3 regions of the Rhizobium sp. TH2 genome follow, and region 1 is predicted to be linked to each of the others. Evidence: riboswitches for the same ligand, from Rfam matches in the RefSeq annotation. Region 1 holds a riboswitch; each other region holds the start of a gene.
The links. Region 1 has a riboswitch for cobalamin ahead of IHQ71_RS13950 (CbtB-domain containing protein). Riboswitches for the same ligand answer to the same signal wherever they lie in the genome.
Positions count from the first base shown of each region.

Region 1 (3,952 bases):
CGCCGATCGAGATCTCGGTCGCGTATGCGCAGAGTGCTCCCGCGGCGGAAGCGCCGGGCGATTCGGGCTGGCAGAAGGAATTCGAGCTGTGGCGCACCTCAAACAAGGGTGGCAAGCCGGCTGATTACCAGAAATATCTCCGCGTCTATCCCAACGGCAAATTCGCCAATGTCGCCAAGCGCCGGATCGAAGAGCTGAATGCCGCGACCCAGACGGCTGTTCCTGCCGACGAGACCGCGGCTGTCAACGACGTCTCCAAGAACGTGCCCGCCGACAATGCGCAATCGACCGCCGATGCGGCCAAGGATGTCGAGCTGTGGCGCCAGGTCTCCAAGACAGGCAAGCAGGCGGATTACGAGAAATACCTGAAGCAATTCCCCAACGGCAAGTTCGCCAAGGTCGCCAAGACCCGTATCGAGAATCTTGTCGCGAAGGCGAATGCGCCGGCCGAAGAGTCCGTCGAGGTCACCTCCAAGAAGGTCGAGCCCGCGCAGGACGACCAGGCCGAGGACCAGCAGGCCGAGGCACAGGACCAGGCAGACACCCAGCCGGACGCCCAGGACCAGGCCCAGACCGACGCTGCGGACGACAATGCCGCGACCGAGACCGCGCAGACGGAAGAGAAGCCCGCCGCCGGCGCTGACTGGGAACAGGAATATGCACTGTGGAAGGCCGCTTCGGACGGCAACACGGTGAACGAATACGAGGCCTATCTGAGGGCCTATCCGAACGGCAAGTTCGCGGCCATCGCCCAAGCCCGCGTCGTGCAGCTGACGGCCGCCGAACAGCCCGATCCGACGATTGCCGAGGGCGACGACACGCAGAACGATGCGACCAACAAGGCCAATGTCGCCGGCAACCGCAAGAACAACAAGCAGCAGCCCGACGATCAGGCCGCCGAGGACGACCAGTCCCAGCCGGCAGACGATCAGGCGCAGGACACGGCCAACACGCAGGATGACGATTCGGCAGCCGCCGATCGGCAGAACAGCATGGCGAAGAAGCAGGGCGGGCTCACCCAGCAGCCGGACCAGGCGCAGAACCAGGATCAGCAACAGCAGCAGGCCCAGTACACCGAAGGTTCCGAGGATATCGAAGCGTCCGTGCTCGACCGCGAGCAGCGTCACGAAATGCAGGGCCGGCTAAGCGCGCTCGGTTACGACACGCAGGGCACCGACGGTTCGTTCGGTCCGCGCACCCGTGATGCGATCGCCTCCTGGCAACAGGACAACGGCGCACCGGTCACCGGCTATCTCTCGGAAGACCAGATCGACGGGATTCGCGTTGCTTCGGCCGCGTCCTATGCGACCTGGCTGGCGACCGCTGCTCCCGTTGTGATCCGTCGTGTGCGCCCGCGTACCGAATGGGTCGTGGTCCGGCCGCGCGTTGTGGTCAGACGCCCCGCCGCTGTGGTCGTGGTCAAGCCCTTCCGCAACAGGGCGCGGTACAACAACCGCGTAAAGGTCAAGATCAGGTTCAACGGCGGCTGCCGCAAACGGCGCCGTTGCTGAGCGGTATCGATACATACTTTGAACGGGGCGCCTTGGCGCCCCGTTCTTGTTTCGGAGATGCTGGCGCATTCGCGACAGGCGGATGTCGATATGCCGATTGACTCGGGTGCATGGACCTTCTAGATTCCAGCCTGTTTGGTTCCCAGCGGGCATAAGCCCAAGGGATCAAAAGGGAATGGGAAGAATGGACCCAATCAGGGCGTTTTCATCCCGGCCGACCCCGCGACTGTAGAGCGGACAAGCAAATTCCAGGAGTGTTTTCAAAGCCTGACGTGACCAAGGCAATGTTGCCTGGGCGGACGGCGGAGAGAGTGCTTCAAAGCCACTGAAGGGCCTATGCGGCAACACGGGGCGGGACGCCTCCCATCTACGAATCGTCCCCCACGCGCAGAGGCAGAACCTTCGGGAAGGCGAGGAAGATGCGTTGGCTCATGCTTCGGCATGGGCCTGGACCCGTGAGCCAGGAGACCTGCCAGACAAAACGGGCGCATTCGCGCCAAAAAGGCTTATTCTTGCCAGCAGCACGGAGGTTGTTATGGCGCATTCCGCAGTTTCTACCCGGTCTACCTCGGTTTCGGCCATCCCGGTTTCGGATCGTCTCGTTGCGGGCATTCTCGCCCTGCTTCTCGGCTCGTTCCTGATCTTCGGCGCCGGCTTTGCGCATTCGTCCGTGTTGCATGACACCGCACACGACGTTCGCCACGCCAACGGCTTTCCCTGCCACTAAAGGGGCCATCAAATGATCGTCAAATATCTTCTGGCTGCGCTTGTGGCCGGATTGCTCGCTGGTGCGCTCCAGACGGTGGCGCAGCAGGCGAAGGTCGTTCCGCTGATTCTCGAAGCGGAGAAATACGAAAACGCGCCCGCCGAAAAGCATGACCACACGACCGGCCTGAACCTCACGCTGGTCAGCAAGGCCCACGCCCACGAGCACGAAGCAACGGCTGCTGCCGGTGCCGAGGAAGAGGGCGGCATGCTGTTCGGCGTCGGCCGCACGACCGGCACGCTGATGGCCGATCTGGTCACCGGTGCGGGTTTCGCGCTCGTGATGCTGGCCGTGAGCCTGCTCACCGGCCGGACCGTCACGCTCGCCACCGGTGCGCTCTGGGGCGCCGCCGCCTGGCTTTCCTTCCATCTGCTGCCGTCGATGGGGCTGCCGCCGGAGCTTCCGGGTTTCCCCGCCGCCGATCTCTTCGACCGCCAGATGTGGTGGGTCGGGACCGTCGTCGCATCCGCGATCGGGCTCTACCTGATCATCCTGCGCAAGGAGCCCTGGGCGAAGGCGCTCGGTGTCGTGCTGCTCATCGTGCCGCATGTCATCGGTGCGCCGCAGGCGGCTGATGAGACGACGAATGTACCGGCGATCCTTGCTGCCGAGTTCGCCGTGGCAACGCTTTCGGCCGGGCTGTTCTTCTGGCTCATGCTCGGCCTGATCATGGGCGCGATCAACGATCGCTGGCTGAAGACGGCCTGATGAAGGGTCTTGACCCTCGCGCTCCACCCGGTGCCGTCCTGGTGCTGGGCGGGGCACGATCCGGCAAATCGGCTTTCGCGGAAAGGCTGGTCGCGGAGACCGGCCTTTTGCGCCATTACATCGCCACCGGCCGGGCCTGGGATGACGAGATGCGCGAGCGCATCGCCAAACACAGGTCCGATCGCGGCGATGGCTGGCAGACGCATGAGGAGCCCGTGGCGCTGATCGATCGGCTCGAAGCGCTCGACCATCCGGGTAATGTGATACTGGTCGACTGCCTGACGCTCTGGGTCACCAACCTGATGATGGATGAGCGCGAGATGGCGGAGGAATTCGCCCGGCTGGCGGATTTCACATCGAACACCAAGGCGACGCTCGTCCTGGTTTCCAATGAGGTGGGGCTGGGCATCGTGCCTGACAACCGCATGGCGCGGGAATTCCGCGATCATGCCGGACGGCTTCATCAGTCGATCGCGGCCGCTGCCGCCGAAGTGTATTTCGTGGCGGCCGGTCTGCCGCTCAAGATGAAGGGTTGAAGCAATGCAGAAGATACCGGCCACGGTGATCACCGGCTTTCTCGGCGCGGGCAAGACGACGATGATCCGAAACATGCTGATGAATGCCAATGGCAAGAAGATCGCGCTGATCATCAACGAATTCGGCGATCTCGGCGTCGATGGCGACGTGCTGAAGGGCTGCGGCGCTGAAGCCTGCACCGAGGACGACATTATCGAGCTCAACAATGGCTGCATCTGCTGCACGGTTGCCGATGACTTCATTCCGACGATGGAAAAGCTGCTGGCGCGTGACGTCAGACCCGACCACATCATCATCGAGACATCGGGCCTCGCACTGCCGCAGCCGCTGGTCGCCGCCTTCAACTGGCCGGGCATCAAGACGGCCGTGACCGTCGATGGCGTGATCACGGTGGTAGACAGCGCCGCAGTCGCCGCCGGCCGTTTCGCCG
Region 1 covers NZ_CP062231.1:2,783,780-2,787,731, reverse strand. The annotation lists gene IHQ71_RS13955 (peptidoglycan-binding protein) at 1-1,511, shown strand, start outside; cobalamin riboswitch at 1,631-2,003, shown strand; gene IHQ71_RS13950 (CbtB-domain containing protein) at 2,047-2,238, shown strand; gene IHQ71_RS13945 (CbtA family protein) at 2,251-2,985, shown strand; gene cobU (bifunctional adenosylcobinamide kinase/adenosylcobinamide-phosphate guanylyltransferase) at 2,985-3,521, shown strand; gene cobW (cobalamin biosynthesis protein CobW) at 3,526-3,952, shown strand, end outside.

Region 2 (3,952 bases), 1.8 Mb from region 1:
CCGAAACAAACAGCACGCCACGTCCCTTCATCCCGGTCGCGCCCGGCATTCCACCACGCGATAAAAGTCCAGCACATGCGACGTCTCCGGCCAGTGCTCTTGGTAGACGAGCTTCTCCAGCGGCAATTTCTCCCGCCACCCCTTCACGGCCAGTTCCGGCTTCGAATACAGCTGGTCGACATAGCCGACGCAGAGATAGGCGATGATCTCGACGCTGTCGGGAATGCCGAGCTCCTGTTTCAGCCGATCATGATCGAAAATGCTGACCCAGCCGACGCCCACGCCTTCGGCCCGCGCCGCGAGCCAGAAGTTCTGCACCGCGCAGACGGTCGAATAGAGGTCCATACTGGGATTGTGAGTGCGGCCAAGTACGAAATCGCCGCCGCGCTTGCGGTCGCAGGTGATGCAGATATTGAGTGGCGCCTTGAGAATGCCTTCGAGCTTCAGGCTCATATATTTGAGCTTCTGCTCGCCCTCCAGCTTATCGGCCGCCTCGATATTGGCTTCATGGAATATCCCGTGCACCGCTTGGCGCCGCGCCTCATCACGGATAACGATGAAATTCCACGGCTGCATGTAGCCGACGGACGGCGCCGCATGCGCCGCCGCCAGTAGGCGCTGCAGTAGTTCGTCCGGAATCGGATCAGGCAGGAATTCATTGCGCACGTCGCGTCTCGAATAGATGGCGCGATAGACGGCGGCGCGTTCGGCTTCGGAAAATGGTCCCGCGGTAGCGAGGTGGCGTAACGGTTCGGCCTGCATGTGTCCCCCACATGGTTTGGCACCGCAGGGACCGTCCGCGCCCCTCAGCTATCATGTCCGGCCGGTCTTCTGGCTTGGGTTCAGCTGGCGCTCGCGGCCTTCCCGGTTTCCCAGTGGCATATCGCGAAACCATCCCCCTCACAGCGTTGGGCACGCGCCGGATTTTTGACCGGCTTCCCGATTCTCCTCGAAAGGCACCGGACAAAAAACGATGTAACTGGATTGGGCGAATGCGAGCAAGCAGTATGCGCGACAAGCAGGGTCGCGTCAGGGTATCAGCCGGAACGGGCTGAAGGTCATGCGGTGGATCGCACATGGTCCATGATTGGTGATCGCTTCACGGTGCACCTCCGTCGCATAACCGGCATGCTGCTCGAAGCCGTATTGCGGGAAGGTGAGCCCGGCGGCCTGCATCATTCGGTCACGCGTCACCTTGGCGACGATCGAGGCGGCGGCGATGGAGAAGGACCGCGCGTCGCCCTTCACCAGCGCCTTGCCGGGGCAGGTGAGCCCCGGCGGTACGTCGCGGCCGTCGATCAGCACGAACTTCGCCCGCTTGGGGAGTGACGCCACGGCTCGCCGCATCGCCTCAAGGCTCGCCTTGAGTATGTTTGTCCGGTCGATCGCGATGGCGCTCAGCGACGAGATCGCCACATCCGCCGTCGCCAGGATTTCCTCGTAAAGCTCTTCCCGTCTCGCTGCGGTCAATTGCTTGGAATCGTTGAGGCCTTTCGGGATTTTTCGCGGGTCGAGGATGACGGCACTCGCCACGACCGGCCCAGCCAGAGGGCCACGGCCAGCTTCATCGACCCCAGCGACCGGCAGGAAGCCGTCGCGCATCAGCCCCCTCTCAAACCGGAAGGTGGGAACAATCTCCTCCTCGGGAAAGGGAAGGGAATCGGATGAGATCATACGAGCCATGCGGGATAGTTCGCACATTCATCCGATTCCCTGCAAGTCCCAGTGCAAGGGCGGCGCACCGGGACCACGAGCATGTTGTTACAACATGCTCGTCATGACAGGAGCACTGGCGGAGTGCTCCCATCATGTATTCCCAGCCGGAACCCAAGCGGGCGGGGATGCCAGACCCCGGCTGGAAAGCGTTGATGCCAAATTCAGAGCAGCGAGAGCTGCACGCCATGGCCGCTCGGCGGCACGAAGAGATCGCTATTGAGCCCAATCGTGCGCCGGGTCAGTCCGTATTTCTTGGCGGCGAGTTCGAAACGGCGGCTGATCTGCCAGGCATAGGGACCCGTGCCCTTCATCCGCTTGCCGAATTCGGCGTCATAGTCCTTTCCGCCGCGCATCGAGCGCACCAGGCTCATCACGTGCCTGTAGCGATCCGGATAATGGCGCAGCAGCCAGTCGCGGAACAGCGGGCTCACTTCCAGTGGCAGACGCAGCAGCACATAGCTCGCCTCTTTCGCACCAGCAGCAGCGCCTGCATCGAGGATGCGCTCAAGCTCATGGTCGTTGAGTGCCGGGATCATCGGCGACGCCATAACGGCGGTCGGAATGCCCGCTTCGCTCATCGCCTTGATCGCTTCGAGCCGTTTGGTCGGCGTCGATGCCCTCGGTTCCATCAGCCGTGCGAGCTTCCGGTCCATGGTGGTGACCGAGAGCGCGGCCCTCGCCAGCCCCTTCTCCGCCATCTTGGCGAGGATATCGATATCCCGCATGATCAGCGCCGACTTCGTCACGATTGCCACCGGATGATTGGCAGCCGCCAGCACTTCGAGGATCTGGCGCATGATCCGCCATTCCTTCTCGATCGGCTGGTAGGGATCGGTATTGGTGCCGATCGCGATGGTCCTCGGCTTGTAGCCCGGCTTGGAAAGCTCCCGCTCCAGCAGCTTTGCCGCATCCGGCTTGGCAAACAGCTTGGATTCGAAATCCAGCCCCGGAGACAGGCCCATATAGGCATGCGTCGGCCGCGCGAAGCAGTAGATGCAGCCATGCTCGCAGCCGCGATAGGGATTGATCGAGCGGTCGAAGGGAATGTCGGGACTGTCGTTGCGGGTGATGATGGCGCGCGGCCTCTCCACCTGCACTTCGGTCTTGAACGGCTCCAGCGTCTCGAAGGTCTGCCAGCCGTCGTCGAGCACCTCGCGTTCCCGAGGCTCGAACCGGCCCGATGGATTGAGCCCGGCACCACGTCCGCGGCGGCGGTCGATCTCGATCCTCAGACCGGATTCCTTCAGCAGGCTATCGGCAATATCTGCCGTGTTGGCAGGCGCGAATGCAGCCTGCCGCGCGAGCGACATGTTGATCATTGGCTTCTCCGGGGAGGCGAATCTCCGCCTCTCGATGATTATTTTCCTATCGTGAAAAAGAGAACATTGCAAGAACAAAATTACCGACTCGCAATTTTGCGGGGCTTCAATTATGGGTGAGCAATGCTGACTGTTTTAATCGAATGCCGGGATAACGAGCCCGAACTTGCCTATACGCTCGCCGTTCTCGTCTCCGGCGCCGTCGATGGCCTGGTGAGCGACGTGATCGTGCTGGACAATGGTTCGCGCGACGGTTCGGCGCGCGTAGCCGATGCCGCCGGCTGCCGCTTCGTCGACAAATGGGACCTGCATGAGGTGCTGCGCTCGGCGCGCGGCGAATGGCTGATGCTGCTCGAACCCGGCGCCCGGCCGCAGGCTGGCTGGATCGAGGAAGTGCTGGAATATGCCTCGCTCGCCAAGGTGCCCGCGCGCTTCTCGCCTTCGCGCAGCTTTCCCCGGCCGTTCCTCAAGCGCTGGAAACGCAAGGGCGTGCTGGAACTCGGCTTCCTGATGCCGAAGCGCCAGGCGGCCGCGCTCGCCAAGCCGGGCATGGGGCTCTCGGCGCTCGCCAAGGCGTCATCAGTGCGGAAGCTCAGATCGGAGCTGATACCCGCATGGGTGATCAGGGAGGGGCGGTAGCCCTCACGCCGCCGTGCTGACAGAGAGTTGGATACCCTGGTGCTTTTGCAGTGCTGCGATGACATTGAACAGGTTGTCAGCGCGCGGGTTGCCGGTCTTGCTCAGCATGCGCATCAGGCTCTTGGTCGGCAGGCCGGTCTCAGTGGACAGGGCTTCGAAGCCGATTGTAGCGTTGACATAGTCACGCAGGATGCTCTTGCCGGTCGATATGTCGCCCGTCAGCAGGAGTTCGACCGCCTCGGACAGCAACGCTGCACGAAATGCCGAATCCGCCTGGA
Region 2 covers NZ_CP062231.1:1,032,273-1,036,224, forward strand. The annotation lists gene bluB (5,6-dimethylbenzimidazole synthase) at 28-762, opposite strand; cobalamin riboswitch at 804-979, opposite strand; gene IHQ71_RS05260 (ribonuclease HII) at 1,030-1,683, opposite strand; gene IHQ71_RS05265 (PA0069 family radical SAM protein) at 1,878-3,035, opposite strand; gene IHQ71_RS05270 (glycosyltransferase family 2 protein) at 3,159-3,674, shown strand; gene IHQ71_RS05275 (DNA-binding protein) at 3,678-3,952, opposite strand, start outside.
Region 2: it holds a riboswitch for cobalamin, as region 1 does, so the genes downstream of both, bluB (5,6-dimethylbenzimidazole synthase) here and IHQ71_RS13950 (CbtB-domain containing protein) in region 1, are expected to answer to the same signal.

Region 3 (3,952 bases), 2.0 Mb from region 1:
CGCGACCAGGTCGAGGACTATGCCGCGCGCAAATCCATGGCGGTCAACGAGGTCGAGCGCTGGCTTGGACCGGTGCTGAACTACATTCCCGCGCCGGCAGCCGAAGCGGCGGAATGATCCACGCCTAGCCCTGCCGTAACCTCCGCCGGCGATCTGCCGACCAGCATGCGGTACTTCTCCGGATCTGTCGCGCCTTCGGTATTGATGACGAAAACGCGCGATTTCGCGTTCAGCCCGAGCTTCAGCTTTATGGCCAGATCGGCGGCGGCACGAAGCAGTCCCGCAAGGCCGACGCCGCCACTCTCGCCCGCAACGATCGCCGGGTCGTTGCCGAGCGGGTTGGCGAGCCGCCGCATGATAGCAATCGCATCTTCCTCGTCGATGGTCATGAAAGCGTCGCCGACGCGGGCGAGGATGCGCCATGCGACCAGCGACGGTTCGTAGCATTCGAGCATTGCCATCACGGTCGGCTCACCGTGTGGAATCTTGACAGGGTGTCCGGCGCGCGCCGTCTCGACGATGCAGGCTGAGCGCGCCGGATCGACGACGGTCAGAATCGGGCGCTTGTCGCCGAGTGCGATGGCGAGATGACCGGCCACGGCGGCGGCGATGCCACCGACGCCGGACTGGACGAAGACATGGGTCGGCGGTTCCGGCAGCGCGCGCAGCGCCTCGCGGACGATCGCCGTATAGCCTTGCATGACAAGGCCGGGAATGCGCTCATAGCCGGGCCAGGACGTGTCGGAGACGATGGTCCAACCCTTCTCCCCGGCGATGCGTGCCGCCTCGCGCACCGAATCGTCATAGGTCCCACTGACCCGGATCATCTCCGCGCCGAAGCGGGCGATCGCCGCGACGCGCTCGTCGCTCACCCCGCCATGCACGAAGATCGCGGCGCGGGCGCCGACCAGTTGCGCGCCCTGCGCCACCGAACGGCCGTGATTGCCGTCGGTCGCGCAGGCAAAGGTCATGGTGGCGGAGATGGCTTTGACTTCAGGTGTGGAGAGTTCGGAGACATCGACCGTCCGGCCAAGCCTCCGGCCCGCCTCTTCGAGCACCAGCCGGATCACCGCATAGGAACCGCCCAAGGCCTTGAAGCTGCCGAGCCCCAGCCGTTGGCCCTCATCCTTGATGTGGATCGAGGCGATGCCGATGCTTGCAGCCAGGGCCGGCAACGAGAGCAGCGGCGTCTCGGCGTGATTGTCGCGGAAGCCGAGATAGCGTTCCACCTCCCGAGCGGAAGCGAGGCCGAGGGTTTCGGCATCCTCCGCTGTTAGCGGTTGGCGGTATTCGGGATTGGTGTTGCGCAGGAACATGATGGCCCTCATCGGTTGCTGCATGAACATTATTGCAATCGTGGTGAGATTTGCGCTCTATATTGCTCTGAGCCTTGCAAGTTTGTTTCGTTGGAGCCCGGTTTTGCGCAAGTCCGATCAGCCTGTTGCCCTCGATGAATTCGACCGGAAGATCCTCGCGATTCTGCAGGCGGATAACATGACGCCGCAGCGGACGATCGGCGAGGCAGTCAATCTATCGGCGCCGGCCGTGCAGCGCCGCATCAAACGGTTGACCGAAGCGGGCGTGATCCAGGCCAACGTCGCCGTCCTTGATCCCGAGGCCGTCGGCCAGCCGATCACCATCTTCGTCGAGGTCGAAGTGTTCAGCGAAACGGCCGAGCAGATCGAGAGCGTCAAGTGGGAATTCGCCGGAACGCCCGAAATCCAGCAATGCTATTACGTGACCGGAGAAGCCGATTTCATCCTCGTCATCGTCGTCCCCACCATGGCCGATTACGAGGCGCTCACCCGCCGGCTGTTCTTCGGCAACAAAAATGTGAAGCGATTCCGGACCTTCGTGGCGATGGACCGGGTCAAAGTCGGCCTCGCCGTACCGCTCGATCGCTGAGCTTTTCCAGAGCAAAATGATTATGTTTTCACGACGCCATCGCGATGTCGCAAATGATGACGCCATGTCGCAACGACTATGGTCTTATCAGGACACTTGAGGTGCCGATCGGGTCAAACCGGTTGGAGAATTGGGAAGCCGGTTAAATTCCGGCGCTGCCCCCGCAACGGTATTGGAACGTAAATTGTGACGGGAGTCCACTGGGCCGAATGGCCTGGGAAGGAGTCACAAAGTCCGTGAGGACAGTTCCAGAGCCCGGAAACCAGCCTCGGGATTTTGAACTCGACTGATCGCGGTGGGCGGTCAAGAGGCGGATCGCCATGCTCGCCGGATTTCCGTGCGTGCAAGCGACCTTCCCTCCATGTCCACCATGCCCAGTCCTTGGAAACCGACGAGGACCGACCATGGATATCCGTTCCGACATGCTCACGCGGCTCAGGAATCGCAAACCCGGCTACAGCCTGGACCAGCCCTTCTATATCGACCCGGATTTCCACAAGGTCGACATGGAGACCATCTGGTATCGCGACTGGCTGTTCATCGGGCACGATTGCGAAATCCCCAATCCGGGCAACTATTTCACGGTGCAGGTCGGCGACTATCCCGTCGTCATCGTGCGTGGCACCGATGGCAGGATCAACGCCTTGCACAATTCCTGCCGTCATCGCGGCTCCAGGGTGTGCAATACCGAGCGCGGCAATGCGGTCAAGCTCGTCTGCCCCTATCACCAGTGGACCTATGATCTCGACGGCTCGCTGCTCTTCGCGCGCCAAATGGGCGACGATTTCAATCCCGCCGGCTTCAGCCTGAAGCCCGTCGCCTGCGAGAGCGCCGGCGGCTATATCTTCATCTGTCTCGCCGATGAGCCGATGGATTTCGCGCCATTCAAGAAAATGATGGAGCCCTATTTCCTGCCGCACCGGCTGCGCGACGCCAAGATCGCCTATGAGAGCACGATCATCGAAAAGGGCAACTGGAAGCTAGTCTGGGAAAACAATCGCGAATGCTACCATTGCGCCGGCAACCATCCCGAACTCTGCAAGACTTTCCCCGAAGCGCCCACGGTGACCGGCGTCAATGGCGCCAAGGACGATCCGGAGATCGTCGCGCATTGGGAAAAGTGCGAGGCGATCGGCCTGCCGAGCGAGTTCATTATCGATGAGGCTGGGCAGTTCCGCACCACCCGCGTGCCGCTGCTGCGCGAGGCGATCAGCTACACGCTCTCGGGCCGCAAAGCTGTGCAGATGCGGCTCTCCGACAACGTCAACATGGACCGTATCGGCTCGCTGCTGCTCTATCACTATCCCACGACCTGGAACCACATATTGAGCGACCACGCGATCACCTTCCGTGTGATCCCGCTCAGCGCCACCGAAACCGCCGTCACCACCAAATGGCTGGTCCACAAGGATGCCGTCGAGGGCATCGACTACCGGCTCGACGAACTAATCCACGTCTGGACCGAGACCAACGACCAGGACCGCCAGATCGTCGAGGAAAATGCCCGCGGCATCCACTCGCCGGCCTATCAGCCGGGCCCCTATTCCGAGATGCACGAGGGCGGCGTGATCCAGTTCGTCGATTGGTATTCCCGCTTCATCGAAGAGCGGCTTTCCGGCGTGCGCAGGCCTGCGCTGCGAAACGTCGCCTGATCGGGGGGCGCACGACGATGAACATTATGCTGACGGGCACGACGCCCTCTGCCCTGCCGCTGGACCAGATGATGCCGTGGAACTCGGCACGCCAGATGCTGGTCTGCACCAGCGTCACGGACGAAGCACTTGACGTAAAGACCTTCACCTTCGCGGTCGAGGGTGGCGGCTGGTTCCGCTACATGCCGGGGCAGTTCATCACCGTCGAGTTGCGCGCCAAGGGTGGTGATCTCCACCGCACCTACACGGTCTCGTCCTCGCCCTCGCGGCCCTATTCGATCGCGATCACCATCAAGGCCCAGCCGGCAAGCATCGGCACGCGCTGGATGTTCGAGAATGTAACGGCGGGCAGCCGGCTTCGTGCCTATGGACCGAGCGGTCACTTCACGCTGGCC
Region 3 covers NZ_CP062231.1:820,474-824,425, reverse strand. The annotation lists gene metH (methionine synthase) at 1-117, shown strand, start outside; gene IHQ71_RS04110 (diaminopropionate ammonia-lyase) at 81-1,316, opposite strand; gene IHQ71_RS04105 (Lrp/AsnC family transcriptional regulator) at 1,495-1,905, shown strand; cobalamin riboswitch at 1,988-2,191, shown strand; gene IHQ71_RS04100 (aromatic ring-hydroxylating dioxygenase subunit alpha) at 2,310-3,557, shown strand; gene IHQ71_RS04095 (hybrid-cluster NAD(P)-dependent oxidoreductase) at 3,575-3,952, shown strand, end outside.
Region 3: it holds a riboswitch for cobalamin, as region 1 does, so the genes downstream of both, IHQ71_RS04100 (aromatic ring-hydroxylating dioxygenase subunit alpha) here and IHQ71_RS13950 (CbtB-domain containing protein) in region 1, are expected to answer to the same signal.